3 regions of the Neobacillus sp. SAB-20_R2A genome follow, and region 1 is predicted to be linked to each of the others. Evidence: riboswitches for the same ligand, from Rfam matches in the RefSeq annotation. Region 1 holds a riboswitch; each other region holds the start of a gene.
The links. Region 1 has a riboswitch for thiamine pyrophosphate ahead of thiM (hydroxyethylthiazole kinase). Riboswitches for the same ligand answer to the same signal wherever they lie in the genome.
Positions count from the first base shown of each region.

Region 2: another riboswitch for thiamine pyrophosphate. It lies ahead of tenI (thiazole tautomerase TenI); the one in region 1 lies ahead of thiM (hydroxyethylthiazole kinase).
Region 3: another riboswitch for thiamine pyrophosphate. It lies ahead of thiC (phosphomethylpyrimidine synthase ThiC); the one in region 1 lies ahead of thiM (hydroxyethylthiazole kinase).

Region 1 covers NZ_CP145895.1:2,485,268-2,495,847, forward strand. Annotated here, with positions in the region: gene hutI (imidazolonepropionase) at 29-1,321, shown strand; gene V5M37_RS12170 (agmatinase family protein) at 1,299-2,297, shown strand; gene V5M37_RS12175 (YjiH family protein) at 2,478-3,761, shown strand; gene V5M37_RS12180 (hypothetical protein) at 4,014-5,030, shown strand; gene V5M37_RS12185 (glycosyltransferase family 4 protein) at 5,065-6,180, shown strand; gene V5M37_RS12190 (HipA family kinase) at 6,177-6,977, shown strand; gene V5M37_RS12195 (glutaredoxin family protein) at 7,309-7,551, shown strand; TPP riboswitch at 7,679-7,787, shown strand; gene thiM (hydroxyethylthiazole kinase) at 7,863-8,687, shown strand; gene thiD (bifunctional hydroxymethylpyrimidine kinase/phosphomethylpyrimidine kinase) at 8,684-9,496, shown strand; gene thiE (thiamine phosphate synthase) at 9,493-10,134, shown strand; gene thiW (energy coupling factor transporter S component ThiW) at 10,142-10,580, shown strand, end outside.
Region 2 covers NZ_CP145895.1:3,691,660-3,702,239, reverse strand. Annotated here, with positions in the region: gene V5M37_RS17920 (MGDG synthase family glycosyltransferase) at 1-687, shown strand, start outside; gene V5M37_RS17915 (TVP38/TMEM64 family protein) at 710-1,375, shown strand; gene V5M37_RS17910 (polysaccharide deacetylase family protein) at 1,392-2,081, shown strand; gene V5M37_RS17905 (MarR family winged helix-turn-helix transcriptional regulator) at 2,226-2,648, shown strand; gene V5M37_RS17900 (MFS transporter) at 2,695-4,026, shown strand; gene V5M37_RS17895 (PaaI family thioesterase) at 4,063-4,509, shown strand; gene V5M37_RS17890 (hypothetical protein) at 4,587-4,886, opposite strand; gene V5M37_RS17885 (zinc-binding dehydrogenase) at 5,013-5,303, shown strand; gene V5M37_RS17880 (histidine kinase N-terminal domain-containing protein) at 6,113-7,219, opposite strand; TPP riboswitch at 7,432-7,541, shown strand; gene tenI (thiazole tautomerase TenI) at 7,603-8,304, shown strand; gene thiO (glycine oxidase ThiO) at 8,288-9,424, shown strand; gene thiS (sulfur carrier protein ThiS) at 9,421-9,624, shown strand; gene V5M37_RS17860 (thiazole synthase) at 9,626-10,393, shown strand; gene V5M37_RS17855 (thiazole biosynthesis adenylyltransferase ThiF) at 10,390-10,580, shown strand, end outside.
Region 3 covers NZ_CP145895.1:5,665,077-5,675,656, reverse strand. Annotated here, with positions in the region: gene V5M37_RS27710 (nuclease-related domain-containing protein) at 1-351, shown strand, start outside; gene V5M37_RS27705 (VanZ family protein) at 379-846, opposite strand; gene V5M37_RS27700 (peptidoglycan DD-metalloendopeptidase family protein) at 978-1,835, shown strand; TPP riboswitch at 2,196-2,308, shown strand; gene thiC (phosphomethylpyrimidine synthase ThiC) at 2,462-4,225, shown strand; gene V5M37_RS27690 (penicillin-binding transpeptidase domain-containing protein) at 4,648-6,699, shown strand; gene V5M37_RS27685 (MGMT family protein) at 7,515-7,844, opposite strand; gene spoIIID (sporulation transcriptional regulator SpoIIID) at 8,517-8,789, shown strand; gene V5M37_RS27675 (rod shape-determining protein) at 9,013-10,014, shown strand; gene V5M37_RS27670 (DNA-directed RNA polymerase subunit beta) at 10,537-10,580, shown strand, end outside.

The DNA of each region.
Region 1 (10,580 bases):
TACTATGTTTTGAGAGGAATGACTCAAATTGACCAAAGCAATTTTTATTAGAAATGCATCTCAGCTTGTTACTTTACATGGCGGCTCTGATGCTCCACGGGTAAAAGCGGAAATGTCTGAGCTCGGCATTATCGAAAACGGCAGTGTCTGGATTGAGGACGGAGTTATTCAGGCTGTCGGCACTGATGAAGAGCTTGCAGCTAAATATGCCAACCGTCTCTCTGAGGCTGAACTAGTTGACGCCAGTGGAAAGCTTGTAACACCAGGTTTAGTAGATCCGCATACACATCTTGTTCATGCGGGAAGCCGAGAAAACGAGTTCAATATGCGCTTGCAGGGTAAAACCTATATGGAAATCATGAATGCTGGCGGCGGGATTCACGCGACGACAAGAGCAACAAAAGCCGCATCACATGATCAGCTCTACAAAGAAAGCTATAACCGTTTAAATCAGTTCTTGCGTCATGGTGTTACCACGGTTGAAGCAAAAAGCGGCTACGGAATGAATTGGGAAACTGAACTGAAGCAGCTTGAAGTGGCGAAAGAATTACAGGAAAAGCATGTGGTTGATGTAGTTTCTACTTTTATGGGAGCACATGCGGTTCCGAAGGAGTATAAGGAAAACCCAGATGAGTTTGTACGCGTGTTAGTGGAAGAGATGATTCCGAAAGTTGCTGAGCTCGGACTCGCGGAATTTAATGATGTGTTCTGTGAGCATGGGGTATTTACACCGGAGCAATCAAGGGTCATTCTTGAAGCCGGAAAGCGTCATGGTTTGATTGCGAAAATCCATGCAGATGAGATTGAGCCATATGAAGGAGCGGAACTTGCGGCAGAGGTTGGAGCCATTTCCGCAGACCATCTTCTAAAAGCTTCAGAAAAAGGTATGAAGGCAATGGCTGAAAAAGGCGTTGTCGGCGTATTACTTCCAGGTACAGCCTATTTTTTAATGGCTGAGTCTGCAAATGGCCGAAAAATGATTGATTTAGGAGTGCCGGTCGCGCTTTCCACCGATTGTAACCCTGGATCATCACCAACGGTTTCGCTGCCGTTTATCATGAGCCTTGGCTGCTTGAAAATGGGAATGACTCCGGCAGAGGTTATCACCGCTACCACCATTAACGCTGCCCATGCCATCAATCGCGGCCGCGAGATTGGCAGTTTAGAAGTCGGTAAAAAAGGCGACGTGACTATTTTTAACATTGAAAACTATATGAAGCTTCAATATTCCTATGGTGTCAACCATACTGATACGGTCGTGAAAAATGGCCGGGTGGTTGTCAAGGGAGGTCAGCTCATTGAAGAGCTTTCTTTATCCTAAACTAAATCCGCCAAGCTTTACATGGGTACGGCCAGAGGGGGGCAGTGCGGAGGCCTCCAAAGTTCATGAATGGATTGAGCCTCTGTCAGGTGCAAGCGACCCCGAAAAAGCAAAGGATGCTGACTTTGTGATAGTCGGCGTCCCGCTTTCCCGTTCGTCCATCAGTGCATCAGGTGCTTCGGAATTTCCCGATGCCTTTCGAAGAGCATGGAAAGGATTCACGACCTATAATTTGGATGAAGATGTGGATCTCACCGAAATGACGGCAATCGACGCAGGAGACGTCCCAATGCATGTCACTGATATCCGCCGCTGCCATGATAATATTATCGCGGCATCTACGGCACTTCATCAGCAATTTACGAAGTCCAAGATTTGCGCTATTGGCGGCGATCATTCGATTACGGCAATGATGGTAAAGGGTCTGCATCTCGCCCGGCCTGGCGAGAAGATTGGAATTATCCAATTTGATACTCATTTTGATTTACGGGACATGAGTGATAATGGACCTTCGAATGGGACACCGATGCGGAACCTGATTGAAAGCGGCGTCGTGAACGGCTCGAATATGTATAATATTGGTCTACACGGATTTTTTAACACTAAAGATTTAAAGCAATATGCAGATGAAAAAGGTGTTAATTATATTACGCTGGGGCGTGCCAGGAAAAAAGGCATCGAGGCGACGGTCCTTGAATGTCTGGACGCACTCGCCGCTAAAGTTGACACTATTTATTTGACGGTTGACATGGATGTCCTTGACATCGCTTATGCCCCAGGGGTACCGGCCTCAACGCCGGGGGGCATGACGACAGCTGAACTGCTTGAAGGGGTACTAGCAGCAGCCAAACATCCAAAAGTAGGCGCAATGGACATCGTCTGTCTAGACCCGCTTAAAGACAGTGCAGTCCAACCAACCGTTAAACTCGGCACCCAAGTATTTTTAACCTTTGTTACAGGGGTTATGTTGAGATAGGTGTCAGGCACCACAGAAAGACAATTTGGGGTATTTGTCCACCTCAGGTGGACAAATGCTTAATTTTTTGGTTTTGTACTTTAATGAACTAAAGGAAGTTTATTTCAAGGGGGATGGAGTATGGCAAATCATTCAGTTGAACAAGTAAAGGCTGTACAGCCGGAATTACAGAACAGCAACATGATGAATATCGTGAAGTTTTTTGTTTATAGTGCCATTGGTATTTTTGTCTTTTTTATTCCAGTAACAGTAAATGGGAAATCATCTATCATGCTGGACCACATTGTTTCCTACATTCAAACGGCGGCTCCAGGAGTTCTGCCATATTATGCATTGCTCGTGATTTTATTGGGTGCTGTTTACCCATTTATTAAAGGCACTTGGAAAAAAGACACGGTAACATTAGTCTTTTCAATCCTCAAAGTGTTTGGTTTTGTGGCAGGTGTGATGCTTGTATTTAATGTTGGTCCTAAGTGGTTTTTTGACCCAAATATGGCACCGTTTTTATTTAACAAGTTAGTCATTTCAGTTGGCTTGCTAGTACCAATCGGCTCCGTATTTCTGGCTTTATTGGTCGGCTATGGATTGCTTGAATTTGTCGGAATCTTTATGCAGCCGGTGATGAAACCGATTTGGAAGACACCTGGACGTTCTGCTATTGATGCAGTGGCATCCTTTGTAGGAAGTTACTCAATTGGATTATTAATTACCAACCGTGTTTTTAAAGAAGGAAAATATACTATTAAAGAAGCAGCAATTATTGCAACAGGATTTTCTACTGTTTCAGCCACCTTTATGATCGTTGTTGCCAAAACGCTGGATATAATGAACATTTGGAATGCCTATTTCTGGGTAACATTTATCGTAACATTCATCGTAACCGCTATCACCGTCCGTATTTGGCCATTATCCAAAATGAGTGATTCCTATTATCAAGATATGGAGGGTGACGTAGAGGTTATCATTAAGAAAGACAGAGTGAAGACTGCATGGAAAGAAGCGATGGTAACTGCAAACGAGTCTCCTAGTCTTGGTAAAAACATTTGGGACAACCTAAAAGACGGCTTTGTCATGACAATGGGGATTCTTCCTTCGATCATGTCAGTTGGCTTGCTGGGTCTTGTTTTAGCGGAATTTACCCCAGTTTTTGATTGGCTTGGCTATATTTTCTATCCTTTCGCAAAGCTCGTACAGCTACCGGATGCCATGCTTGCTTCAAAAGCCAGTGCTTTAAGTATTGCCGAAATGTTCTTACCGGCACTTTTAGTAACAAAGGCTGCACTTGTTACAAAGTTTGTCATTGCTGTTGTATCCGTTTCTTCCATCATTTTCTTCTCAGCAGTGGTACCATGTATCCTTTCAACTGAAATACCACTTACAGTCGGCAAACTTGTGGTCATCTGGTTCGAACGAGTAGTCCTGACGATCCTGATTACAGCACCAATTGCATTTTTAATTCTATAAGCCAAGGAATTTCGTTTTCCAAAAAAACCTTGAGTTTCAAGGTTTTTTTTTATGAAAAAATGCTATTTTCAAAAATTACTTTCACATTTATAGGATACAAGCCTTAACCATTCGCCGCTCATATGAATTAACTATTAGAAGAGGCGGATATTGTTAAGATTTTGGATGGTTATCGTTTTGTGGAGGTAATATTAATGAATTATGCTTCATACCTAATGGCATATTTTAAAAAATACAGGAGGGAGGAAATAAATGAATATTAAGCGTCTCGAAAATATATTGAGCAGGATTAGCGTCCAAAATGTACCTAATGCAGATGTGGAGGTTGTGAATAATACGCGGCTGACGATGATTGGGAAAGGCCGGCAGGGAGCAGTTTTTTACTATACTAATAACATTTGCGTTAAGGTGTTTGGAAATGAAGAGGATTGTGAACGGGAGTATTATGCTTTATCGCTTGGCCAAAAGACTACCCTTTTACCGCGAGTATATGCGAAAGGGAAGCTTTACATTGCAATGGAGATTATCAAAGGGGTTGATCTGCGGGAATATTTGCAATCACAGCCATTAACGGAGGAACTCTCTGCAAAACTAATAGACATGCTTATCACTTTTAAAAAAATAGGTTATGAACGGATAGATCATCATAAACGGCAAATCTATTTGCAGGAGGACGGGAGCTTAAAGGTGATTGATGTCGCGAGGACCGTATGGCGCGACCGTGTTTACCCTTATCCTCGAAAATTAATTAATTCCTTAGGGAAAGAGTATAAAGAAGTATTTTTATCCCATGTACAAGCATTATCGCCTGACTTATATGAGGAATGGCAGAACTTCATCCGAATGGAAGAACTTTCACGTCATATTTATGAAATCATACTCAAGCAGGAAACCGACAAAAACACTTTAAAAAAATTAAGTGAAAAGAATTTAATCGTAGACAACGAAAAAAAATACGTATTACAGCTTGAAGGGTTAATGTATAAGGTTTTTAAGGAAGAATGGATCAAAACCATGCTGGCCCGAGGTACTGACCCAGAAGTAGTTATGGAAAAGATTGATGAGTACTGGGATAAACGTGAACAAAGTTTTGAGAAGAATTACTCAATGAAAGAGAGCAGCAAGAAAAATAAGGATAAACGCTCCCGCCGATATGAAGGATACAGTTATGATGACCGAAAAAAAGATCGTCACCACAGTAAAGGTCATCATGATAAAGATCGTAAGCGTCACAAGCATGAAAAAGATAAAAAAAGACACAAAAGGTAATCTACAAACCTATTAAAAGAGAGGTGAAGCGAACATGAAGATATTAGTCATCTGGCGCTTGCTCACTGTAGGAGGAGTAAATGCCGGTTGGCGAAATCGAGCCATTTATTTTAAAAAACACGGAATTGAGACCGAATTCCTCTATACGACGGACCACGGCGGCCTTCATATTATGCAGGATGTGGCTAAAGTTTATTTAACGAAGGACGACAAGGAGATTATTAACATTATCAAAGAAAATGGATATGACGCCATCATCGTAGTCGACACCGGTGCTGCCTACAAGTGGATTCGAAAAGCGAAATACAAAGGTCCTATATTAATAGAGGCTAGAACCCCCGAGCTTATCAAACTGATGCCGCACCTGAAAACCTTCAAAGGAATCGAGCCCAAACTAATCATTGTTCCCTCCCACTATCAGAAAAGGCTTGTTTCCATTCTTACAGAGGATATCCCTATTCACGTTATATACAACGGAGTCGATACATCTTTTTTTCGGGCATTGCCATTGGAGGAAATCGATTTTGCAAGCCAGCCTCTTAACCAGCATGGTAAAAAAATTGTCGGCTGGATAGGCCGTACTGATAGGCGGAAGAATTGGCCAATGCTATTGGAGGTCGCCGAGAAAATAAAAAATGAACGTGATGATATAGAATTCTGGCTCATTGGCGGTGCACAAAGCGTCCAGCGGGAAGAATTTGCTGCCGCTTGGAATGACGGGGAACTAACTGACATTGTGAAATGGTTTCCCGTTATTCCGTACCAGCAGATGCCGCATGTCTATGCCAAAATTCGCGAATCGGGCGGCTGCACCCTAGCGACAACGAAGTCGGAATCGTTCGGGAATACTTTTATTGAATCGATGGTGTGCGGAGTTCCTGTTGTGGCTTCGAACATCATGCCAATTAACGAACTGGTGGTAAATGGTGAGACAGGCTTGCTTTATCGGGGCCAAAACGTCGACGATGCAGTCAAGCAAATCTATGAGATTGTAGATAATCCCGACATGCATCGAAAAATGTCGGCAGCTGCAGTTCGTCGGGTGGAAGAGAATTTTGCCATTCAAGTGGTCGCGGATCAATACGTTCACTTATTAAAATCATTCATTCAATTGGAGAGGAATGGAGATGGGGAGGTGGAGGCGACTTGATTAAACCTGTTTCTTATCAGAAAAAATTACAAGGAAAATCGAATGCTCATCTAATCACGTTTGATGATGGCAGGGAGTATGTGGTGAAATTCTTTCAGCAAGGTTTTGAAAGATCTTTGCCCAATGAATGGGTCGCCTACTGCCTTGGGCGATATCTAGGATTGCCGATTCCATTTGGCAGAATCGTAGAAATTCCGGAGGAATTCTCGTTACAGGTGCCTGAACTTGCCGAGATGGGACACACCCAATACCAATTTGCATCTTTGTTTATTCCCGATTGTCTGGATGGCCACAAGGTTTCAAAAATTTCTTCTATTGATAACCACCAGTCATTAGCGGGTATTATTGCATTTGATTATTGGCTGTTTAATCGTGATCGGACTCGTATGAATGTTCTTTTTCAAGAAGTTGCCTCAGGTTCAGGAGCGTATAAGCTGTGGATGATCGACCAGGCAGAGGTTTTTGGTTCCTATAATTGGACCCAGGAGGATGTAGATAATCTCCCTGCCGATTTATTAAAAAGTGCCACACATGAATTGATGTCGGCCTATATCGAGGATGAAAAAATATTTTATGAGCACCTGGAAGTCATTCAAACAATCCCCATTTTATTAATAGAAGAAATTGTTGAGCTTATCCCGGAAGAATGGGGCGTCACAAAAGACGAAAAAAAAGCAATAGTAACAACACTCGTAACAAGGCGAAAAAAAATTCTTCCTAAATTGCTCGAAAGGTTTATGAAAAGAAAATGGGTGTCAGACATCACAAAAAGACATTTTGGCAAATTGTCCACCTGAGGCGAATGAATTGTAAAATAATGGGTACACAATCGTTTAAACCGTCATTTTTTGACGGTTATTTTTTTGTTTTTTCGTGGTTTTTGGTTGAATAGGCTGTTTTGTGATGGGAAATTATTGTGTTTATTCCTTGGGAAAGCGCATGAAGTGACATTTCTCGAGTTGTGAGGTCGGTAGAGTGATGTACAAAACGACATGACCCGACATGAAGCTGTATTCCCACTGTTTGCCTTTATATAAATCATTTGGCGTATAATCATTTAAATTGCTTTTTGTAGGTAAAATGAATATTGTGTATGTTAGACATAATCGGACAGGGGAGAATTTTATCTTGAGCAAACAAGTAATTGTTTATACCACCAACGACTGTATCGAATGCACAATGGTTAAGAAAGTCCTGACTGAAGAAGGGATTCCTTTTGAGACAAGAAATGTGGCAGAAAATCCTGAGTATCAAAAGGAAGTGGAAAAATTCGGTTTTCTCGGTGTTCCTGTTACGGTAGTGAATAACCGTGCGGTAAAGGGTTTTACAAATGATCTTAAAGAATTGATGGAGCTTGCGAAAGAGAGCTAATAAGTACAAATTTCGGAAATCGAGTATTTCGGAGTTTTTAGAAGCGGGTTAAACAAAAGTATTTTTAAGATATTTTTCTTTACAAAAAAGATTCTTAGGTTTATTCTGATGATAATTTCATATTTGATGTAACTACTAGGGGTGCCCTGTTAGCGGGCTGAGAGAAAACGGCTAGTTTTTAACCCTTCGGACCTGAACTGGATAATACCAGCGTAGGAAAGTAGACCATGTTTAATTTTTACGGTTTCTTACTTAACTTAACCAGGTCCTTTATGAGGGCCTGGTTTTTTTTTAAAAAGGAGGAGAAGGATTTGCTTAAAAACAACTTGTTTGAAACGTTGCAAAAAGTAAGAGAAGTAAAACCGCTTATACATAATATTACGAATGTAGTGGTAACCAATTTTACTGCGAATGGACTTTTGGCTCTTGGGGCATCACCGGTAATGGCCAATGCTGCTGAGGAAGCCGCAGATATGGCACGGATCGCCAGTTCACTAGTTTTAAATATTGGCACTTTAAATTCACAAACGGTAGATTCGATGATTTTGGCAGGGAAGGCGGCCAATGAACAAGGTATTCCGGTTATTTTTGACCCGGTGGGTGCAGGGGCAACCCCTTATCGGACGGAAACAGCGCAAAGGATCATGGGGGAACTAAGAGTATCCATAATTCGAGGGAACGCCGCTGAAATTGCCAATGTCGTTGGAGAGAAATGGGAAATCAAAGGTGTCGATGCGGGAAGCACAAATGGTAATATTACCGATCTCGCCATGACTGCTGCAGAAAAATTAAACTGTATCGTCGTCATTACAGGGAAGGAAGATGTCGTTACGAATGGGAATACCACTTATGTTGTGGCTAATGGACATCCATTGTTAACAAAAGTGACAGGTACTGGTTGTCTATTAACCTCCGTTATTGGTGCATTTACCGGGGTGGAGAAGGATTTACTGCAGGCATCTGTTGCTGCAGTCTCGATATACGGAATAGCCGCAGAAAAGGCGGCGGAACTAACGGTGGAATCAGGCCCAGGAAGCTTTCAAATCGAATTTTTGAACCAGCTTTCGAAGATTGCTGAAGATGACATCAATCTTTATTCTTCCATAAAAAAATTAACAGGAGGAGGGCAAAAATGAAAAAGGCGTTAACGATTGCAGGTTCCGATTCAGGCGGTGGAGCCGGAATTCAGGCGGACCTAAAAACGTTTCAGGAGTTAGAGGTTTTTGGCATGTCCGCATTAACCGCTGTTACAGCGCAAAATACATTAGGTGTCCATGGAGTTTATCCAATGACAGCAGAAGCGGTTATCGAGCAGATGAAAGCCATCGGTGAGGACATGGGGACTGATGCGGTGAAAACGGGTATGTTATTTAATGCGGAAATTATTGAAGCTGTATCTGTTAATCTTACAAAATATCATTGGGATAATGTTGTTGTCGATCCTGTAATGATCGCAAAAGGCGGGGCTTCCTTGCTGCAAATTGAAGCAATTTCTGCGATGCAGAAATTTTTAATGCCGCTTGCCAAAGTGGTTACCCCGAATATTCCAGAGGCTGAGGTCCTAACCGGGATGTCTATACGTACAGCAGAAGATAAGAAGGAGGCAGCAAAAAAATTACATGCCTTAGGGGTGCAAAACGTTGTGTTGAAAGGCGGCCATGATGAAAACCCTTCAGAATCAACAGACCTCCTCTTCGATGGAAAAGAATTCTATACTTTTACGAGTAAGCGAATTCCGACTAAGAACACACACGGCACTGGCTGCACTTTTTCAGCAGCGATTACTGCTGAACTGGCTAAGGGAGCAGATGTATATCAAGCGGTCATCAAGGCGAAGGATTTTATTCAGGCTGCAATTGAAGATGGGATTGCGATTGGACAGGGACATGGGCCGACAAACCATGGGGCTTACCGGAAAAGGATCATGGAGATGGTCCAATCATGATAAACTTACGAGAAGCCTTGAAAGTATATTTTATTATGGGAACAGCCAATTGCAGGAAGGACCCGGTTGAGGTATTGAAAGAAGCCATCGCCGGAGGAATTACCTTTTTTCAATTTCGGGAAAAAGGCGAAGGGGCTTTAATCGGGGAAGAAAAATATGCTCTTGCGAAAAAACTGCAAAGCCTATGCAAAGAACACAGAATTCCGTTTATCGTTAATGATGATCTTGAACTGGCAATCGCGCTTGACGCAGATGGGGTTCATATTGGTCAGGAGGATGAACCGGCTGTAACAGTCAGAAATCAAATTGGCGATAATAAAATTCTTGGTGTATCCGTTCATACACCGGAGGAGGCCGAAGAAGCACTTAGCGCTGGTGCCGATTATTTCGGAATTGGACCGGTTTATCCAACAAAAACGAAGGCCGATGCAAAGCCATCAAGAGGGACTGCACTGATCGAGGAACTGCGAAGTCAAGGAATTGCTGTACCGATTGTTGGAATTGGCGGGATTACAAGTGAAAATGCGGCAACTGTCGTGGAAGCCGGAGCGGATGGCGTTTCAGTTATTACCGCCATCAGCCTTGCCGATTCACCGCACTTAGCTGCAAAGGCTTTGCGAAAAAGTGTAGGGGAGTGAAGAGATCATGAAAAAAACGTATAAGCTTACGTTAACTGCTATGATGATTGCGATGGGGACTCTTTCAAGTAATTTGGTCGTGATTCCGATTGGCTTTACAAAGGTTTTTCCAATGCAGCATTTTTTAAACGTTCTTTCCGCGGTTCTGTTGGGCCCTTATTATGCCGTGGCCCAGGCCTTTTGTGTTTCCCTGCTTCGGAATATGATGGGCACAGGTTCGCTTTTTGCGTTTCCTGGAAGTATGGTCGGGGCATTTCTAGCCGGACTATTATTTTGGAAAACTAGAAAAATCTACTTTGCTGTTATAGGAGAAGTTATTGGGACGGGAATTCTTGGAGCATTGCTTTCCTATCCTATTGCAACCCTAATCCTCGGGCAGAAAGCAACTCTATTCGGGTTTATCCCATTATTTATTTTCAGTTCCTTTGCCGGAGCACTGCTTGGAT
Region 2 (10,580 bases), 1.2 Mb from region 1:
CTGGTCCGTGATTCTCTGGTTGGTTTAGGCGTTGAAGAAAATCGCATCGCCGATACGGGAATTCCGATTCGGCAGCAATTTTCTCAGTTCATCGAACAGGAGGAAATTTTTCGAAAATATGATTTAGATCAGCACCTGCCTACAGTATTAGTCATGGGCGGCGGCTGCGGGATGATTGGTGATGGAAATTCCACCATACAGGAGATTGATGCATTACCGAATCCGGTACAATTAATCATTGTTTGTGGGCATAACGACAAGCTTCGTTTGCAATTAAAGGAAAAACTGAAGAATTCCAAGCATCGTATCCATCTCACTGGTTATATTAACTACGTTCATGAGTTAATGGCTATTTCTGATTTAATGATTACAAAGCCGGGCGGAGTCACAACGTTTGAAGCCATTGCAATGGAATTACCGATGCTTCTGTATAAACCAATCCCCGGTCAAGAACAGGATAACGCCAGATTTTTAGTTCAAGCAGGGGTGGCCGTTCAAGCTAAAACGGACCGTGATTTAAGCAAGCATTTGTCTAAATTACTAAGCAATCACGACCTGCTTCAACAGATGAGCGAGAATTCAAAACGATTTCATCCGAAAGAATCTGCGTTTGCATCAGCCGAAGTGATTAAGAAAACAAAAGAAAACAATAGCAGCCTGCAGAATCTAATCTATCTATTTGGTTGATTAGCCGCTAAGAAGGTGAAACATGGAGAATGTAATGAAAGAATCATCCAACATAAAAAATCCAATGGCTCGTTTACTATCATTTGGAAGCTTGTTGATATTTTTACTACTAACCGGACTTTATTTATATTTCCTTCATACAGGAACGGCAAAAGAATGGCTGGAATCTATCCGCCATCTAGGGTTTTTCGGAATCATCCTGGGGATTATGATTCAAACAGTTGTCAATGTCATACCGGCACCCGGCGAATTCGTTTCGCTTTTTCTGATTGAAATATACGGACCCATTGCGGGAGGTTTGTATTCCTGGATTGGCGGAATCGCTGGGGCAGTCCTTGCCTATTATTTATCTAATTGGATTGCCCGGCCAATCATTGAACCTTTGGCCAAGCCTTACTTGGAAAAAATAGATCGCTGGCTGCAAAGACGAGGCGATGCAGGACTTTTGTTCATCCGTTTTGTCCCATTGGTGCCGTATCATTTTATCAACTATGCGGCAGGTATATTAGGAGTAAACAAAAGGGCTTTTATCTGGACAACAGCCTTGGGGATATTGCCCTATACGATTTCGGTAAGCAGCCTATTTGCAGGGCTGCGATATGGAAAATTGATGCCGTTTATCCTTGGCGGCACACTGTTTATTTTATCAACTGTGTTAAGTTTGGTTTTTAAAAGAAAGTTGGATTAAAAGGGGCGATTGAAGGATGTTTAACATCGTTCTTCTCATTTGTAGTTTTCTTTTTATATATTGGTTAATTCCTTATTCTCTAACGGCGGGATTTGGGATTGGTGTGTTAAAACGGAAATGTGCCTCTGAAAAAATTGCCTTTACCTTTGACGACGGTCCGAATCCGATTTATACCCCACAGCTCTTGGACTTGTTAAAAATAAATAATATAAAAGCAACATTTTTTGTCGTGGCGTCCAAAGCGGAACAATACCCGGAGTTAATCGAAAGAATGCAAGCAGAGGGACATTTAATTGGCATTCATAATTACGTTCATAAGTCTAACTGGATCATGGATCCATGGATGGTTCGGCGCCAGTTAGACAAGAGTGCTGCCGTCATTGAAAGAATTACGGGAGAACGGCCGATCTATTATCGTCCGCCGTGGGGATTGTTAAATGTATTTGATTTTTTTCTTTTGAATCGATATAAAATCATTCTATGGTCGTTGATGGCAGAGGATTGGCGCAGTAAAGGCGGCAGTGAGAAAGTAGAAAAAAGGCTTTTACATGGAATGAAAAATGGTGACGTCATCCTTTTGCATGATTGTGGAAAAACCATTGGTGCGGATGAAGAGGCTCCCGTGAATACCATTCATGCATTAAAAGCTGTTTTTAAAGAGGTCTCAAGCCGAGGTATTTCTTGTGTAAGAATTGATCAAATATAGCCGGAAATATCGACCAACTCCATCGGTAAGAGTTGGTTTTTTCGTTACCCAAATCATTTGCATACAAATCACTTGTATACAAATGAATTTGGGTATGTTATATTCTTACTAATCAGAAAATTTGAATAATAGTGGTGGTGAATTATGGAAAAAGCCGATATCTGTGTTCATTTTCTACTTGGAAAAGCATTGCAAAAGGTGAATCAAGTAAGTAAATCCAAATTATCCCCGTACGGTGTGACACCAGTTCAATATGCACTGCTTCGTCAGCTGTGGAGAAAGGATGGACAATTTAGTTTTGAATTAGCTGAACGACTTCTGCTAGACAGTGCGACCATAACAGGGATTATCGACCGCTTGGAACAAAACGGTTTTATCGAAAGGCGAGTGGACTCCAATGATCGTCGCAACAAGCTAGTATTTCTGACGGAAAGAGGAAAATCGCTGGAAGTACCACTATGTCAGAAGATGGATGAGATGAATGAGGAAGTGATGTCTAGTTTAAAGGTTGAAGAGATTCAGCGATTTAAAAGAATACTTTATGACATTGGAATTGCGAACAAATAAAGAAGTTTTGAAAAATAGAAATTTAATTGCAAAGGATGGTTTCAACTTGAACGATAGAATTATTATCCCCGTATGGGCAATCGGGTCATTTTTGGTCCTCATGAATACGACGATGTTCAACGTTGCCCTGCCAACCATCATACACGAATTACACATAACAGCCGGTGAAGGCTCCTGGATTGTGTCAGGGTATTCCATTGTGTTTGCCTTATCAACAGTCATCTTCAGCCGATTATCCGATTATGTGCCGATTCGGAAGCTGCTGTTCGTTGGTCTTATCCTACTTGGGGCGGCATCCATCGTAGGCTTTTTCACGCATAGTTTTGGTATTCTTATGGCTGCTCGTTTGATACAGGCAAGCGGTGCCGGTGCCGTGCCAGGATTAGGTATTGTCTTGGCAAGCCGTTACGTGCCGTTCGAGCGCCGTGGACGGGCCATTACCATTATCGCATCAGGGACATCTCTTGCTTTTGCTTTGGGACCAGTGATTGGCGGAGTAATCACCCAGTTTATTGGCTGGAATGGACTTTTTCTTATCACCTGCATGGTTATTCCATTGGTACCGGTATTGTGGAAGCTATTGCCACCAGAAATCCCCACTGAATTCAGATTTGATATTTCCGGCGCAGCCCTTACTGCCATTGCAGTGGTATCACTGTTGATTTGCGTCATGCAATTGTCCCTATGGTTTCTACTCCTAAGTTTTGGTGCACTCACCGTGAACATATGGCACTTACGCAAGGCGAAAAATCCATTTGTACTCCCCAAACTGTTTCTGCATCATGGTTACCGAAAACTTCTTGTTGTTAGTTTTTGTGCTTTTATACTGAATATGTCAATGCTCTTTATGCTGCCTTTATTGTTGGCAGATGGGTTTCATTTGCCTGCAGGAGCTGTAGGATTGATGATGTGTCCAGGATCACTATTATCTGCCATTATGATTAGGCGGGTCGGAAGTTGGATTGACCGGTATGGCAATTATCGCTTCCTGATAATCGGGCATTTTCTCATGGCCGCAAGTATGATCTTTATGACAATGCTGGTACAGGTATCGCCTTACATCGTAATGTTTGGCTATATCATATTCGCTCCGGCTCTTTCGACGATAATATCTGCTTTATCCAATGAGGTATCTCGCATTTTAGCCAAGGATCAGATTGGTTCTGGTATGGGGTTAAGTCAACTCAGCCAATTCTTTGGAGGGTCATTAGCAGTCGCAATTTGTGGCGTATTAATCAGCTGGCAAGCGAAAATACCTTTCATTTCCTCATTTCAGCACATTTATTTGCTGTTAATAGTCGTTCTCGTAGGTTCTCTCTTCATCCTTATCTGGTATGGAAAGAGGGCACATAAAGGAGAAATCAATATTCAAGTTTAATAGAATCTAATAAAAATAATTTGGAAGGTGAATTTTGTGAGTCGCTTAGAAGGTATGAAGAAAATGATGACAGGTGAAGTACCTATTGCACCAGTTGCGGAAGTACTTGGGTTTCAAGTGGTAGAGGTGGAGGAAGGCAGAGTTGTGATTGAAATGGAAGCTTCTGATCGATTACATAACCCAATGGGGACGCTGCACGGCGGGATTCTGTGTGACATTGCGGATGCTGCGATGGGATATGCTTTTGTCACAACGCTCTCAGATGACGAACTGTTTACGACAGTTGAAATTAAATTTAATTTCCTTAAACCGATTTTTAAATCGAAGCTTCGAGCAGAGGGGAAACTGATTAAGAAAGGCTCTACAGTGGGATTGCTGGAATGTCATGTATATGATGAAAAGGGAAGTCTAGTAGGGCATTCTACTAGTACATGTATGATATTAAAAGGAAATCCGGAACGAAAGCGAGTTCAGCTAAAATAAAACATGGGGACGGTTCTCATGCTTCCAAAACATGAAAACCGTCCCCGTGCGTCACCACTTGTGAATTTTGGTGGGGATTAATCGTAGCGGACTTGGTCTTCTCCTTCCACAATTAACTCCAATTCTGTTAAAAAGTTGAGTTGAAGCGGTGCCGGTAAACGCTCGATTATATCACTGATTTCAGGAAGATTTTCTGCATCATCGATAGTGGCTGGCGGTTCCAATTGCTGAAACCAAATCTTTAATTCGTCAATAAACTCATAAAAATGCCTTTCAAACCGTTCGGCACATTCTTCGCTTTCATCCTCTGAAGCTTTCTTCATCATTTCCCAATCCAGAAGGGCAGCCTCCAATTTCTCGTAAACACGATTTATCACATCATCACTCCTTGGCTATTAGTATCTAAGCGAAAGCTTAACAACAAGGCGTTCCTTGAACAAATACTGCTATGGTTTTGAGTATACAGAAGCAATCCTTTTAAGACAAAGGATTCGTCACTTGTTATGACTTTTGGTCTAATTCGTAATGGAATTTTCGTTCATGTAGGAGGTTCAGGGGCTCAAATGTTTCAAGCAATGACACTGTGGCCTTGGTTCTCCCTCTTTGGAAATAAAAAAATGGGCAGCTTTTTACAGAGGCAGAACCAAAGCGATTTAAATTTCATAAAAGAGCTTATCGAAGTTGGAAAAATTACACCAGTCATTGATAAAAGGTTTAAATTAAGTGAAATTCATGAAGCATTCAAGTATTTCGAACAAGGGCATGCTCAAGGTAAGGTAGTTATTACAATTTGAAAACTATTAATTTGACGTAAGCGAGTGCATCTTTCAATAGTTCGGTCGCATAAGAAAGCTATGAGCCCGAACTGTTGAATCATTAAAAAGTACGGTATCATAGAAAGGTTATATGCGCCCGAACCGTTGATACATAGAAAAGTTCGGTATCATAGAAAGGTTATATACGCCCGAACCGTTGAATTATAGAAAAGTACGGTATCATAGAAAGGCTATATGCGCCCGAACCGTTGAAACATAGAAAAGTACGGTATCATAGAAAGGTTATATGCGCCCGAACTGATGAATCATAGAGAAGTTTGGTCGCATAGAAAGGTTCTATGCACCCGAACTGATGAATCATGAAAGATTGCGGTATCATAGAAAGGCTATATGTACCCGAACTGATGAATCATAGAAAAGTTCGGTATCATAGAAAGGTTATATGCGCCCGAACTGATGAATCATAGAGAAGTTTGGTCGCATAGAAAGGTTCTATGCACCCGAACTGATGAATCATAGAAAAGTTCGGTATCATAGAAAGGTTCTATGCGCCCGAACCGTTGAATCATAGAAAAGTTTGGTATCATAGAAAGGCTATATGCACCCGAACTAATGAAACATAGAAAAGTTTGGTCGCATAGAAAGGTTCTATGCACCCGAACTGATGAATCATAGAAAAGTTCGGTATCATAGAAAGGTTTTATGGGCCCGAACCGTTGAATCCATAATAGTTGGGCATCATAGAAAGACAAAATGCGCCCGACCAGCTTATTTTAACTGGTTTCTTTTTTTACAAAAAAAAACCGCCTTGGCGGTGCTTTTGAATTCTAATTATGTTTAATAGGAAATGTAAGTTGAAAGGTAGTTAAGTGATTATCTGACATACATTCTATTTCACCGTGATGTTTCTCAACAATATTCTTACAAACGAATAAGCCGATACCGGTACCTAGTTTCTTAGTAGTGAAGAAGGGTTCGAAAATTAAATGTACTGCTTCAGGATCGATAGTGGGGCCATTATTAGAAATACGAATTTTGATTTGGTGATCATCTATATTTGTTTGGATATCAATTTTCCGCAGATTTTCTTCTTCACACACAGCGTCAACTGCATTTATTAATAGGTTTAGAAAAACTTGTTTTAACTCATTCCTATCGCCAGTAATACAAATATCAGCATCGATATTTGTATGAATTTGGACATTGCCATCGACGATGCTTGGATAGAGGAAATCAAGCACATCTTCTATTAATAAATGGATGGTAATGTCTTCATTCTGGCTTTCTGCCAGCGTGTTTAGTTTTGATGTATGAAGGAACTGAGTAATCCTGAACTTAAGTTGATCTAATTCTTGGCTGACGACATCTAAATATGGTAGATTAGGATGCTCGTGCTTTAATAGTTTTATAAAGCCCATAACGGAAGTGAGCGGGTTGCGAAATTCATGAACAAAGCTAGAAGACATTTGTCCAAGAATCGCCAACCGGTCCTTATGTGTTTGAGAAATAAATAAATTTTGTTCTTGTAGTTTCTTATCTTTGATTTCGGTGTACTTAGAAACAGCGTAGAAACAGAATAAATCAAACTGTTTATTGACCAAGTCAATCGTTGGCTGCAGCTCTTCTGGTATGAGTCCGGAAAGGTTTAAATATTTAATAATTATACTTCTGCCCAGATTTACATTATAAACAAATTCCCCAATATTGACATTAGCCTCGACCCGTTCCAGGGCTACTTTGTGCGCCAATGATTTAACATCTTCATCAGAGAATCCCTTTAAAATTGAATTAGTTATGAGATGGTACATTAAATGACCATTCTTTAATATTAGCTCTGGATTATCCCGGTAATGATGGATAATAATTTGCTCTTCCCAAAAATGTATAAACTTTTGTTCATTCTCAATTAGAAATTGGCCTACTTTTTTATCCATACACAGCCTGCTTTCCACTATATTAAAGTGATTATAGCATAAAAATTTGATGCATGGGGACGGTTCTCGTGCCTCAAAATAGGTGTAAATAAGAAATATTTCAAAGCAATTTGATGAAATGTACGAGCAAATAAAGTTTGAAATGTTTGACTTTTTAGAATAAAATGTTACCATATATCCATATGAGGTAATCTTTTCAAATGAATATGAATCAAATCCGCTAGAGGTGCCTTTTTGAAAAGGCTGAGATTGAAGTGTGACTTCGGGACTCTATGAACCTGATCTGGTTAATGCCAGCGTAGGGAAGTGGACAACGGGATTTTTGGAGAGCAAAATTTTTATTTCTAAATTTCGGCCACTTTCTTACAAAAGGAAGTGGCTTTTTGTTTTGCCTGTTTTGCGCTTCCTTAGACCAGCGAAATCCATTCAAAGGGGGGAGTTGTATTTTTACTAGTCTAAAAGAAAAAGAGTTGCATCTTATATCCAATGGTAAAATGTCGATCCACCAATTGGCTGAAATAGCGAAGGATATTCATCCATTTGTAACTGCGCTACACTTGCGGGAAAAACAAAAATCAGCAAAGGAGCTTTTTCAAGCAGTCGAACTTTTAACAAATGTAAACGTCCCTCTATCAAAAATCGTGATTAACGATCGGGTAGATGTTGCAATCGTGGCAAAGGCCCTTGGTGTTCAATTAGCCTATCATAGTTTAGATACAGCCTGTGTAAAGGAGCATTTTCCTCAACTTAGGGTCGGGACTTCCATTCACTCTTATGAAGAAGGAAAAAATGCAAAGGAGAATGGAGCTGATTTCGTTCTATACGGTCATGTCTTCCCTTCGCAATCAAAACCAGGAAAGACCCCAAAAGGACTAGAGGAATTAACACGGCTGTCACAGCTGAACATTCCCGTGATTGCCATTGGCGGGATAACGCCGGAGAATACGGAAGAGGTCCTACAGGCAGGGGCAACGGGTATCGCTGTCATGTCAGGTGTTTTAGATGCTCGTGACCCCTTATTAGCCGTAAAGTCCTACATACATGCATTTAGAGATGGAGGTGGGAAATATGGATCATACATTTGATGTTGCCATAATTGGAGGTGGTGTTAATGGAGCCTCGATTGCCTATCAGTTATCAAAGCAAGGAAGAAAAGTCATCATTATTGAGAAAGAACAAATCGGCTGCCAAGCATCAAGTGCTGCCGCCGGAATGCTGGCTGCGCAAGCTGAACTTGAACATGACGGTCCATTATTCAAGTTGGCGATAAAAAGTCAAGCAATGTTTTCGGCTCTCGCTAATGAATTATTGGAAACTACTGGTGTGGACATCGAGTTTGTCAATAAAGGGATGTTAAAAATTGCAGAAACCGAAGACATAGCAGAAGAAGTAAAAAAACAAGTCACCTTTCAAAAGAAATGGGATCCAACCATAAAATGGCTGGATGCGAAGGAATTACAAGAAATGGAACCGTCACTTTCACCAAGCGTACCTGGAGCGATGTATCTCCCGAACGACGGGCATGTACAGCCTGCAAAGTTAACGCAGGCGTTCGCAACAGCGGCGGTCCATTTTGGTGCTAAAATACTTGAAAACACCGAAGTGCTATCTTTTCTTTATCAAAACGGTCAGGTGATAGGGGTGCAAACCACGAACGGAACCATCCTTAGTGATAACTTTGTTGTTGCGGCCGGTGCTTGGGCGGCCCAATTAATGCGTGAATCTGGTTTAGAGATGAATATGTATCCTGTTAAAGGTGAATGCTTTTCAGTTAAAACAGAAAGGCCAATTATCAATAGAACCATTTTTTCAGATAAACGTTGCTATCTTGTACCAAAAAAGAATGGAGAAATTTATATTGGTGCGACCATGATTGAACATACATTCGATAAAAAGGTAACAGCAAAAGGGATTTCCACTTTACTGGAAAGAGCAACCCAAATCATACCGCAAATTAAAGAGGCAGCGTGGGAGCGGGTGTGGGCTGGAATTCGGCCACAGACAGGTGATGGACTGCCTTACATTGGCGTGCATCCGAGGTGGAAGAATTTGTTTGTGGCAGCAGGGCATTTTCGCAATGGGATTCTACTTAGCCCGATTACAGGGAAACTAGTGGCTGAATTAATCGAAGGCAGACTGAAAGATGAGAATCTGCTATCAGCTTTCAGGCTCGACAGAAATATGTTGGTAGGAGGTAAACCATGAAGGTATTAATAAATGGCGAATGGACCCAATTATCAGACAGTATGGTATTTGTGTCAGATGTTCTTCAGCATTTTGAAATCCATGATAAAGTCGTTGTGGTCGAAGTAAACGGTGAAATTTTAACCAAGCTGGAACACCAAAGAACTAGACTAGCAGATAAAGACCGAATTGAAATAGTCCATTTTGTAGGAGGCGGTTGATATGTTAAAAATTGGTCCATTATCCTTCCAATCTCGTTTATTGCTTGGGACAGGGAAGTATCCAAGCTTTGACATCCAAAAGCAGGCGGTCGAAGTGTCAGAAGCAGAAATCCTTACATTTGCAGTAAGACGGATGAATATTTTTGAAGCCAGCCAGCCGAATTTTTTAGAGCAGCTAGATACCAATAAATATACGCTGCTGCCAAACACTGCAGGAGCGAAAACAGCTGCAGAGGCTGTCCGAATCGCTAAGTTAGCGAAAGCATCAGGCTTATGCGACATGATTAAAGTGGAAGTGATCGGCTGTGATAAAACGTTACTTCCTGACCCGATTGAAACGCTAAAGGCCACCGAAGAATTGGTGAAGGAAGGCTTTATTGTACTCCCTTATACCTCTGACGATGTGGTGCTAGCCCGGAAACTTCAAGAAGCAGGCTGCCATGCTGTCATGCCAGGGGCGTCGCCAATCGGTTCTGGTCAAGGGATTATCAATCCGGTAAACCTCCAGTTTATTATCGAACAATCCGTAGTTCCTGTCATTGTCGATGCGGGTATCGGATCGCCTGCTGATTCTGCCTATGCAATGGAATTAGGAGCTGATGCGGTGTTATTAAATACCGCAGTTTCAGCAGCAAAGGATCCGGTTAAAATGGCAAAAGCGATGAAATTGGCGATTGAAGCGGGAAGGCTAGGTTATGAAGCGGGCAGAATCGAGAAAAAGCGATATGCGACAGCCAGCAGCCCTAAGGAAGGAATGAGTATCGGGTGAATAATCGATACTCTAGGCAAGAGTTGTTTCCGCCGATAGGAAAAGACGGCCAGCAGCAAATTTCCAATAAACACGTACTTATCATTGGAGTTGGAGCACTTGGATCTGCAAGTGCCGAAGCATTTGTCCGGGCTGGCATCGGCAAACTCACCATCGTGGATCGGGATTATGTCGAGTGGTCCAATTT
Region 3 (10,580 bases), 2.8 Mb from region 1:
TTACTACTATCGAAGCACACTCCCGATAATCCCGATATATTAAAGCAATTCCACCTGTCTCCTAAAGATATCCCCACTGGTGTGAAGTGCCCCGATTGCCGCTTTCTGCCGATGACTTATCATTCCGGAACCTGGTGGTGCCCGAAGTGTAACGCCAAATCGAAAACTGCCCATATTCCAGCCATCAACGATTATTTTCTTTTAATAAAACCGACTATCACAAATTCTGAGCTAAGAGAGTTTCTCCATATAGATTCGATAAGAGTGGCCAGCCATTTTCTAACGACCGCAGACTTCCCCCATAGTGGTACATTTAAAGACCGTGTTTATCACCATCCCGTATTGCAATAAAAAAACCACCGCCAACCAGCAGTGGTTTTAAGAAACAGACCGAACACGGCCAAGCATCTTCGCCAGACCTGCAAACTTCCCCTTAAACAATGCACCACGAATAAAATAGTAGCAGACGCTGATGCCGAGGAAGTCCTTAAACAGGTCAAATAACGACGCGGAGCGGTATGGATAGAACGATTGGTGGATTTCGTCACTGATGCCGTAGAAGGCCGCAATCAGGGCACAGGCCAAGTTCCAGCCTGGTGTAAAACTGAAACCGGCGACAGCATTGCTGCGCAGGTCAGTGTTACCGCGTCTAAACGTCAAACATGCGAGGACTAGTAATACATATAAAATCGCAAACTCTATTAAATGCAATGATTCTTTAATAGTGTGGTCAATATTCGAATCGGGCAGGCGCACGAAGTGGTCCGACGGCAGGCTCGATTGGATAAAGATGGCTGCCATATAAAGCACGGGCAGGACCCGCAGCACCCATTTTAAAGCCTTCATGAAACAATTCCCCCTAAAAGTTTTTCAAAAAGATGCATAAAAACGCAGGCGATTACAAAAAATAAAATTTTTTTCAGACTAGTGTATATAATTCTAGTTATCTGTTCAGAATGATTGCTGAGGTGATGAAAATGAGAGAGGAAGAAAACAAACGATCTTCTCAAAGTTCCAGCGTAAAACGCTTTTTCAAGAAGCGTTGGGTATTTCCAGCCATCTATATCGCAAGTGCAGCAATCATTTTAACAGGTGTTCTTTGGTATCAGTCCAGTGCAGGAGACTCAGACAAATACGATTACAAGTCTACTGATATTACTGGCAAAAAGACCAACCCGCCTGCAGTTGAAGTTAACTCGGCTTTAGAAAACGTCAAAATGCCGGTGAAGGATGCAGCATCTGCGGTCATCAAGACAAAGTTCTATGATTTCAGCGGGAAAGCTGAAGACCAGGAAGCCGCATTAGTATTCTACGAGAACACATACAATCCGAATACTGGTGTCGACATCACCATGAAGGACGGCGAAACGTTTGATGTATTAGCATCACTCAGCGGAACTGTCACCCGTGTTGAAGAAGACGCGGTGCTTGGAAATGTCATCGAAATTGAACACGACAAAGGTATTGTAACACAATATCAGTCCGTGAAAGACATTAAAGTTGAAGTTGGCGACAAGGTGAAACAGGGAGATGTTCTTGCCAAGGCTGGGCAAAGCATGTTCAATGAAAAAGCTGGAACACACGTCCATTTTGAAATTCGTAAAGATGGCGTCGCGGTTAACCCTAGTAAGTATATCGACAAACCGGTAAGCACTTTACAAGAAGCGACTCCTTCAAACAGCAAGGAATCTATGCAAACAACTCCTAGCGAAAAAAAGCAGCAGGAGTTGGAGGATCCAGCTGGCTCCGACGACCAGTCTTCCGATAAGGAAACAGACGACGGCAAGACCAAAGAAGACGAGTCCACTAACTCAAAAGAAAAGACAAATTCTTAATATTGAAAGTATAAGGGGAAGGGGAGTACTTCCTCTTTTTTTTACGTTTTTTTTCAAAAAAAGAATCCGGCCGAGTGCCAGATTCCGCACATTAAGCAAAAAAATAGGACCCGGCCGATTGCCGGATCCAACACGATATATTAAAAGGGGGGGTTATGAAAAAGTGTGACTGAGATTGTCCTTTTCACACTTTTATCTTACCCTGCAGATATGAACAAACTATGAACAAAAGGTGAAAGTTTGAAAAACAGTTATGAGAATTATCTGTTCCGATAACCACAAAGTTTACCAAAAAGCTTTCCATTTCCAAAAATTTCTGATATATTTTGACTGTAAGATTATAACTTAATATTGTTTGAAATGCTCTACTGGGGGGGTCCGATGGCTCGGACTGAGAGAAGAATGCATAAATTCTTTGACCCTTTGAACCTGATCTGGATTATACCAGCGTAGGGAAGTAGTATCAAAGGTGTCCGTGTTTAATTTGGGTACCGCTACTTTTGGATGAAAAAATCAGGTTCTGTGCAAACAGAACCTTTTTGTATTGTCCTCCATTACTTTCCAGTAATGAACTGCGCTGTAACTCCCAGGGTGCAAAATCAAACCATTTTGAAGGAGGAAGTTACATGCAGAAGCAAGTGGAAGGGAACATCGAGTTAAAATCACAATTCACTGGAAGTAAAAAGGTATATGTCGAAGGGGCAAGACCTGATATTAAGGTTCCGATGAGAGAAATTCAACTTAGTCGAACCGTTGCTGCTTTTGGAGAAGAAGAAAATGAGCCTGTTCGGGTCTATGATACGAGCGGCCCCTACACAGATTCGAATTATCAGGTCGATATTCAAAGCGGACTTCCAGCATTGCGTAAGAATTGGATTCTCGAGCGGAATGATGTGGAGGCTTATGTTGGAAGAGAAATAAAGGCCAAGGATAACGGATACCATGAAGGGGACCAACGTGCAAACCTTGAATGGTATCCCAATGTAAATAAAACACCCCTAAAAGCTAAAACAGGAAAAAATGTTACCCAGATGCATTATGCCAAAAAAGGCATTATTACCCCTGAAATGGAGTACATAGCCATTCGTGAACATAGGGACCCGGAATTTGTTCGTGCGGAAGTTGCCAGCGGGAGAGCGATTATCCCAGCCAATATCAATCACCCGGAAAGCGAACCGATGATTATAGGACGAAACTTTCATGTGAAAATTAATGCAAATATCGGGAATTCGGCTGTTACCTCCTCTATAGAGCAAGAGGTTGAAAAAATGACGTGGGCAACTCGCTGGGGCGCCGATACCATCATGGATTTATCGACCGGAAAAAATATCCACACAACGAGAGAATGGATCATTCGCAATTCTCCCGTACCAGTCGGAACGGTCCCAATCTATCAGGCACTTGAGAAGGTAAATGGGATTGCCGAGAATTTAACATGGGAAATTTACCGCGATACGTTAATTGAACAGGCGGAACAAGGCGTCGACTATTTTACGATCCATGCCGGCGTTTTGCTGCGATATATTCCTTTAACGGCAAAACGGACAACAGGCATTGTATCCCGCGGCGGCTCGATTTTGGCGCAATGGTGCTTGGCTCATCATAAGGAAAATTTCCTCTATACTCATTTTGAAGAAATATGTGAAATCCTGAACCAATATGATATCTCTGTTTCTCTGGGAGACGGGCTCCGTCCAGGCAGTATTGCCGATGCAAATGATGAAGCACAATTCGCAGAGCTTGAAACGCTCGGAGAATTAACAGACATTGCCTGGAAACATGATGTGCAGGTGATGATTGAAGGGCCTGGTCATGTACCGATGCATATGATCAAAGAGAACGTCGATAAGCAAGTGGAAATTTGTAAAGAAGCGCCATTTTATACGTTAGGACCTTTAACCACCGATATCGCACCAGGATATGATCATATTACTTCAGCTATCGGAGCGGCGATGATCGGCTGGTTTGGAACGGCGATGCTCTGTTATGTGACACCCAAAGAGCATCTAGGCTTACCGAACAAAGATGATGTTCGGGAAGGAGTCATTGCTTATAAAATTGCCGCTCATGCCGCTGATTTGGCCAAAGGGCACCCCGGTGCACAAAAAAGAGACAACGCTTTATCGAAAGCCCGTTTCGAATTTAGATGGGAAGACCAGTTTAATCTTTCTTTGGATCCGGAGCGTGCAAGGGAATACCATGACGAAACATTGCCATCGGAGGGGGCAAAAACAGCCCATTTTTGCTCCATGTGCGGGCCAAAGTTCTGTTCGATGAGAATATCACATGACATTCGGGAAAAGGCAGCGAGTAAAGAAGTGGACATCGAAGAAGGCATGAGAAAAAAAGCGGAGGAATTTATTCATGATGGATCAAGAATTTATCGATGAGACGAATTCCATTAAGGTAATAGAAATAACTGAAGAAATCACATCCTAAAACAAAAAATTCATATCTTGGAAAAGGAAATTGAAAACATCCAGCAACATTGCAGGCATCTATTTTCCGAATCCTATGGTATGAGGAAATGCCGAAAGTGCGGTTTCGCAGAAAGCACCTATTATTGATTTCCATTAACCTAGTCACAAAGGAAATCCCGGTTTAATAGCCGGGATTTTTTAATGACGCTATTTTCCTTAGGAGTTTTGTCCTGAAATTGGCGGTGGGGTGTTTTTGTTGCGGTAGATTGTAGGGCTTGGGCATATGTTAAAGAGTCAGCTGATTATACCTAGAATACACGAGGACCTACGTTGCTTTAAAGAGAAATCTGTCTATGGTTGTGTTAAAATGGAAAATAAAGGAGGGGTTTGTCTTGAAAAAAGTTGCTGGGCTTTTGCTTGCGGTCGTGCTGGGGGTTTTGCTAGCCAGCTGCAGCAAGGAGCCAACGCCACAGGATCGATTCTCGGAATACATAGCCTTATGGAATAAGCAAAAGTTTGCAGACATGTATAATTACCTTTCGAATGATGCCAAAAAGAAAATCTCTAAAGATGATTTTACGAACCGCTATAAGAAAATCTACGACGATTTACAGATTACGGACCTCAAGATTGACTTCAAAAAACCGAAAGACGATAAACAGGCGGATAAAGAGCAAGCCAAGTATTCTTTTAGCGCCAAAATGAATAGTGTCGCGGGGCCAATTAATTTTACCGAAGAAGCCCTGTTGAAAAAGGAAAAAAAGGACGATAAGGAAAACTGGTTTGTGGACTGGAACCCGGGGTTCATTTTTCCAAAAATGCAGGAGGGCGACAAGTTGAGCTTGAGCACGGTACCGGCGAAGCGGGGCGAAATCGTTGACCGGAACGGCACGGGGATGGCTGTGAACGGCCAGGTGTACGAGGTCGGAGTGACGGCCGGGGACATTGCGGCGCCGGTGATGGAGCAGCTGGCTTCTTTGTTGAAGATGACGCCGGATCAGGTCGACAAGGCGTTGAAGGCGAGCTGGGTACAGCCGGGGATGTTTGTTCCTTTGAAGAAGGTGTCGATGGACGATTCTGAGCGGATTGCTCAGCTCGTGGCGCTCGAGCCAGTGAAGACGCGCAAGGTGGACGCGCGGATTTATCCGTACAAGGAGGCCGCTGCGCAGCTGATTGGCTATGTCGGTCAGATTACCGCGGATGAGCTCGAGAAGCGGAAGGACAAGGGCTACACGAGCCGCGATGTGATTGGGAAGCGCGGACTGGAGCAGGTGCTGGATGAGCAGCTGAAGGGCCAGAGCGGCGTGAAGATTGTGATTAAGAAGAAGGCCGGCGGCGAGGAAGTGCTCGCCGAAAAGCCGGTTGCTGATGGAAAAAATGTCAAGCTGACCATTGATGCGGATTTGCAGGCGGTGGTGTATGCGGAGATGAGTGGTGGAGCAGGTGCCGCTGGGACCGTGGCTGGAGGAACTGCTGGGGCTGGTGCTCCGGCTGGCGAGGTCGGAACGGCGGCTGCGATGAACCCGGTGACAGGGGAAACACTGGCGCTCGTCAGCAGCCCGTCATTTGACCCGAATCAGGCTGCGCTTGGCTTCTCTGCGGACGAATGGAAGGCGCTGCAGGATGATGCCCGCCAGCCGCTGTTAACGCGCTTTAAACAGGCATTTGCACCTGGGTCTGTGATGAAACCAATTACGGCAGCTGTAGGGCTCGCAAGTGGCGCGATTAAGCCGGACGAGGGTGTGCAGATCCTCGGGCCGAAATGGCAGAAGGATGCATCCTGGGGCGGCTATTTCGTGACCCGGGTGCACGAGGGCAGTCCAATCAATCTCGAAAAAGCGTTGGTGTACTCGGATAATATTTATTTTGCACAGGCCGCGTTGAAAATGGGGAAAGATGGCTTTTCTGATGGCTTGAAAAAGTTTGGCTTTGAAGAGCAGTTACCGTTCGCCTATCCGCTTGAGACTTCAAAGATTGGATCATTGGGAAGCGATATTGCGCTAGCCGACTCAGGTTATGGCCAGGGACAGGTGCAGATGAGCATTGTTCATTTGATGAGCACCTATACGCCATTTGTCAATAATGGCAATATGATTAAGCCGATACTGTTGGATGAAGAGAAGCGCGGGCAGGTGTGGAAGGAAGGCGTTGTTTCTGCAGACAATGCTGGTTTGATTGCAGGGGACTTACGCAAGGTCGTTGGTGATGCCGGAGGAACTGCCCATGCTGCAGAAATGGCCGACAAGCCGCTTGCTGGAAAAACCGGAACAGCGGAATTCAAGCAGAAACAGGGCGAAACCGGGCTCGAGAATGGCTGGTTTATTGGCTGGAACGTCAATTCGCCGAATCTGATGGTGGCCATGATGGTCGAGAACGTAAAAGACAGGGGCGGATCGGGCATTCCGGTAAAAATGGTGAAGAATATTTATATGAAATGGAAATAAGTTAGTGGTTGAAGCACCTGGCCTAGGGGCCAGGTGCCTTTTTTGTGGGGAAAGTACCCGGTTTTGGAGCGCTGAGGCCATTGGAAATTACCTTTTTTTAATTTACTCGCTTTGTTTTTGGGTTTACTCGCTGGATTTGTGAGTTTACTCGCCGACTTTTGATATTTACTCGTCTATTTTTATATTTTACTCGCCTGAATCTAGAATTTACTCGTCAACCCCTATCTCGAGCGACTGAACTTCCCAAAAAAGGTAACTTTTCAATTACCTTTTTGGAGTGATTACCATTAATTTGGATATACTTTCCGATTTGGTGCGTTTACTTTCCAAATGGGGACAAATATTTTCCAGATTCATGATTTTACTTACACTTTTTGGCCGAATACTTACCAGAATACCTGACTTACTTTCCAAACTTATTTTTCAGGGGGAATTCACTCCAAAAAGCCAGGCGGCGAGCCAGGCTTAGGTAACATATGAGATCCTTTTAAAATTTACTCGCTGGATTTTAGGTTTTACTCGTCTAAAGATAGGAATTACTCGTCAACTTTTGACATTTACTCGTCTATTTTTATAATTTACTCGCCTGAATCTAGAATTTACTCGCCAACCCCTATCTCGAGCGACTAAACCACACAAAAAAGGTAACTTTTCAATTACCTTTTTGGAGTGATTACCATTAATTTGGATATACTTTCCGATTTGGTGCGTTTACTTTCCAAATGGGGACAAATACTTTCCACAATCATGTTTTTACTTACACTTTCTAGCCAAATATTTTCCAAAATACCTGATTTACTTTCCTAACCCATTTTTCACGGGGAATCCGAGTGCTCAAGAGCCGGCCGCCACTGATATTTTTCCAGATCAATTACCCCATTCAAACCCACTGCCACGCCCTCGGCCTCGAGCGACAGCCATTGTTCGTTGTAGCCCTCGTCATCCTGCAGGGCGATTTTTCCTTGGGCGTTGACGACCCTGTGCCAAGGCAGGCGGTGTTTCCTGCTCATGGAGTGGAGGACGCGGACGACTTGGCGGGCGGCGCGGGGACTTCCGGCGAGCCCCGCAATTTGTCCGTACGTCATGACTCTCCCCGGGGGGATATTTTTTATAATCGAAATAACTTTTTCCGTAAAAGGTGTCACTGTCATTAAATCCTTTCTTAAATAACTTAACCACATTATATAATATTAAAAACGATTCAATATCACAGGCACTACAGAAAACTCTTTTTCAATGTTACTTACCACATTTCAATGTTTTTTTACCAAAACCCCAAATTTTCACAATACAAACACATCAAACACATATATTTTTCATCCGACAAATTTCTTGGGAAATAAAGAGCGGCCCGCGATTATTTCTGCATAAACCATAGACGTGGCGCGGGTTTGGGGCTTTTTTCCTAAATGTCGAAAAATCACTCGATATTTGAATTTTCTAAAAATAGTCCAATACCTTGTCCCGTTTGTGTATTTTGTGCATAAACCCGTATCCAAGCTAATACAATGTTACAAACCTTTATACAAAGAGAGTGTTTGAGGTGAGGAGTCGTTTGAAGTTAGCGGGTATCCAGCCGGGGACATGATTATTCATCGTATGATCAGAAAGTGAAAACTTTCTGCCGTGTGACATGCAGGGCGAAATTTGGTGCCTGACACCATTCGTGGATACTGTCCACGTGGGGTGGACAATTCCAAATTCGCGTAAGCGCAAACATGAGCCAGTCAGCAGCTCGCACGGAAGCAGTATTCAGTCGAAGTGATAAGCGGGTCTCATTTCACACGTCTCACATCCAATTTAGGGAGGGCGAGAGTGTGCACGATTACATCAAAGAGAGGACTATCAAGATTGGGAAGTATATCGTGGAGACGAGGAAAACAGTTCGCGTCATTGCGAAGGAGTTTGGCGTATCCAAGTCTACAGTCCATAAGGATCTAACAGAGAGACTACCTGAGATTAATCCTGAGCTTGCAAACGAAGTGAAAGAAATTCTAGATTATCATAAATCCATTCGTCACTTAAGGGGCGGCGAGGCGACTAAAATGAAGTACCAGAAAGAAGAGAAAGAAGGAGAGGCTGTAAAATAGGCCGAGATTTTTTTAAAAATAAATGCCAATTAAAGAACTGGTGCCTTACACCATTTCTTTTTTTTACAAAAAAATGTCCCACCTTCTCAAAGAATTTCCGATTCCGACAACATTCAGCAAAAAATTACATTGATTGTTTTAAAATGTTATGGATATTTTAATGAATGTGATAGAATAGACAATTAGGTAGAAGGAATCCGTCTTGAGGAGGAAAGGAAAGAGAATGTTTGCAAGGGATATTGGGATTGATTTAGGAACAGCCAACGTGTTAATCCACGTGAAGGGCCGCGGCATCGTATTAAACGAGCCTTCCGTAGTTGCAATCGACAGAAACACAAACCGGGTTTTGGCGGTCGGCGAAGAAGCGCGCCGCATGGTTGGACGTACACCAGGAAACATCGTCGCAATTCGCCCGTTAAAGGACGGCGTTATTGCTGACTTTGATGTAACAGAAGCAATGCTGAAGCATTTTATTAATAAACTTAATGTTAAAGGCTTTTTATCAAAGCCGCGCATCTTAATCTGCTGCCCAACCAACATCACAAGCGTTGAGCAAAAGGCAATCAAGGAAGCTGCTGAAAAAAGCGGCGGGAAAAAGATTTATTTAGAAGAAGAGCCAAAAGTAGCGGCGATTGGCGCGGGCATGGACATCTTCCAGCCAAGCGGCAACATGGTAGTGGATATCGGGGGAGGAACGACGGATGTGGCCGTTCTGTCAATGGGCGATATCGTGACTTCTTCCTCCATCAAAATGGCGGGCGACAAGTTCGACATGGAAATCTTGAACCACATCAAGCGCGAATACAAACTGTTGATTGGTGAGCGCACAGCTGAGAACATCAAAATCAACATTGCTACTGTCTTCCCAGGCTCTCGATCCGAGGAAATGGAAATTCGCGGCCGTGATATGGTCAGCGGTCTGCCACGCACAATCACCGTTCGTTCGGAAGAAATCGAGCAATCATTGCGGGAATCTGTGTCCGTTATCGTTCAGGCTGCAAAAAGCGTTCTTGAGCGCACACCACCTGAGCTATCTGCCGACATCATCGACCGCGGCGTCATTTTAACAGGCGGCGGTGCACTTCTTCACGGCATCGACATGCTGCTTGCGGAAGAGCTGAAGGTACCTGTTTTAGTAGCGGAAAATCCAATGGACTGCGTCGCCATCGGAACAGGCATCATGCTAGATAACATCGACCGAATTCCAGGCCGTAAGCTAGGATAATAAAACTGAATGTGGTAAGACCTCTTACCAATTTCCAAAAGTCTAATGATAACGGCTGGACAAGCCTGGGTCATTGGGCTTTTTTTGATGCATGGGGACGGTTCTTGTGCCTCACTTTTAGGTGAAGCACGGGGACGGTTCTCGGCCTCAAAAAGGACTCAGGATAGTAAATGGACCCAAGATGGAAGTAAACCTCAAAAATAGGTAAGTAAAACACCCGAAATGGAAAGTAAATTTCAAAATCGGAAAGTAAATCCTCAAACTCGGAAAGTATTGGAAATCAACTTCCAGAAAACACCCCCTGAACCTCAGCTTGACCCCATTTTCTGCGCTTATTTTACATCAATTTACTTTTTCTTGTAAAAAGTTAATGTATAATCATGAATAATTTTTTATAATAGAATAAAATGTGCATCGTGTGTGGCTTCAAAATGGTTATAATATGTATTAACTCTAATCCCGTGTTGGTTGATGGGCAAAATCCTTTAAAAAGGAATGGCGGGATTCAAAGGGGAAATTAAAATGTCATTAAATAATGTAGAACAACAGCAATTTCAATCGCGAGA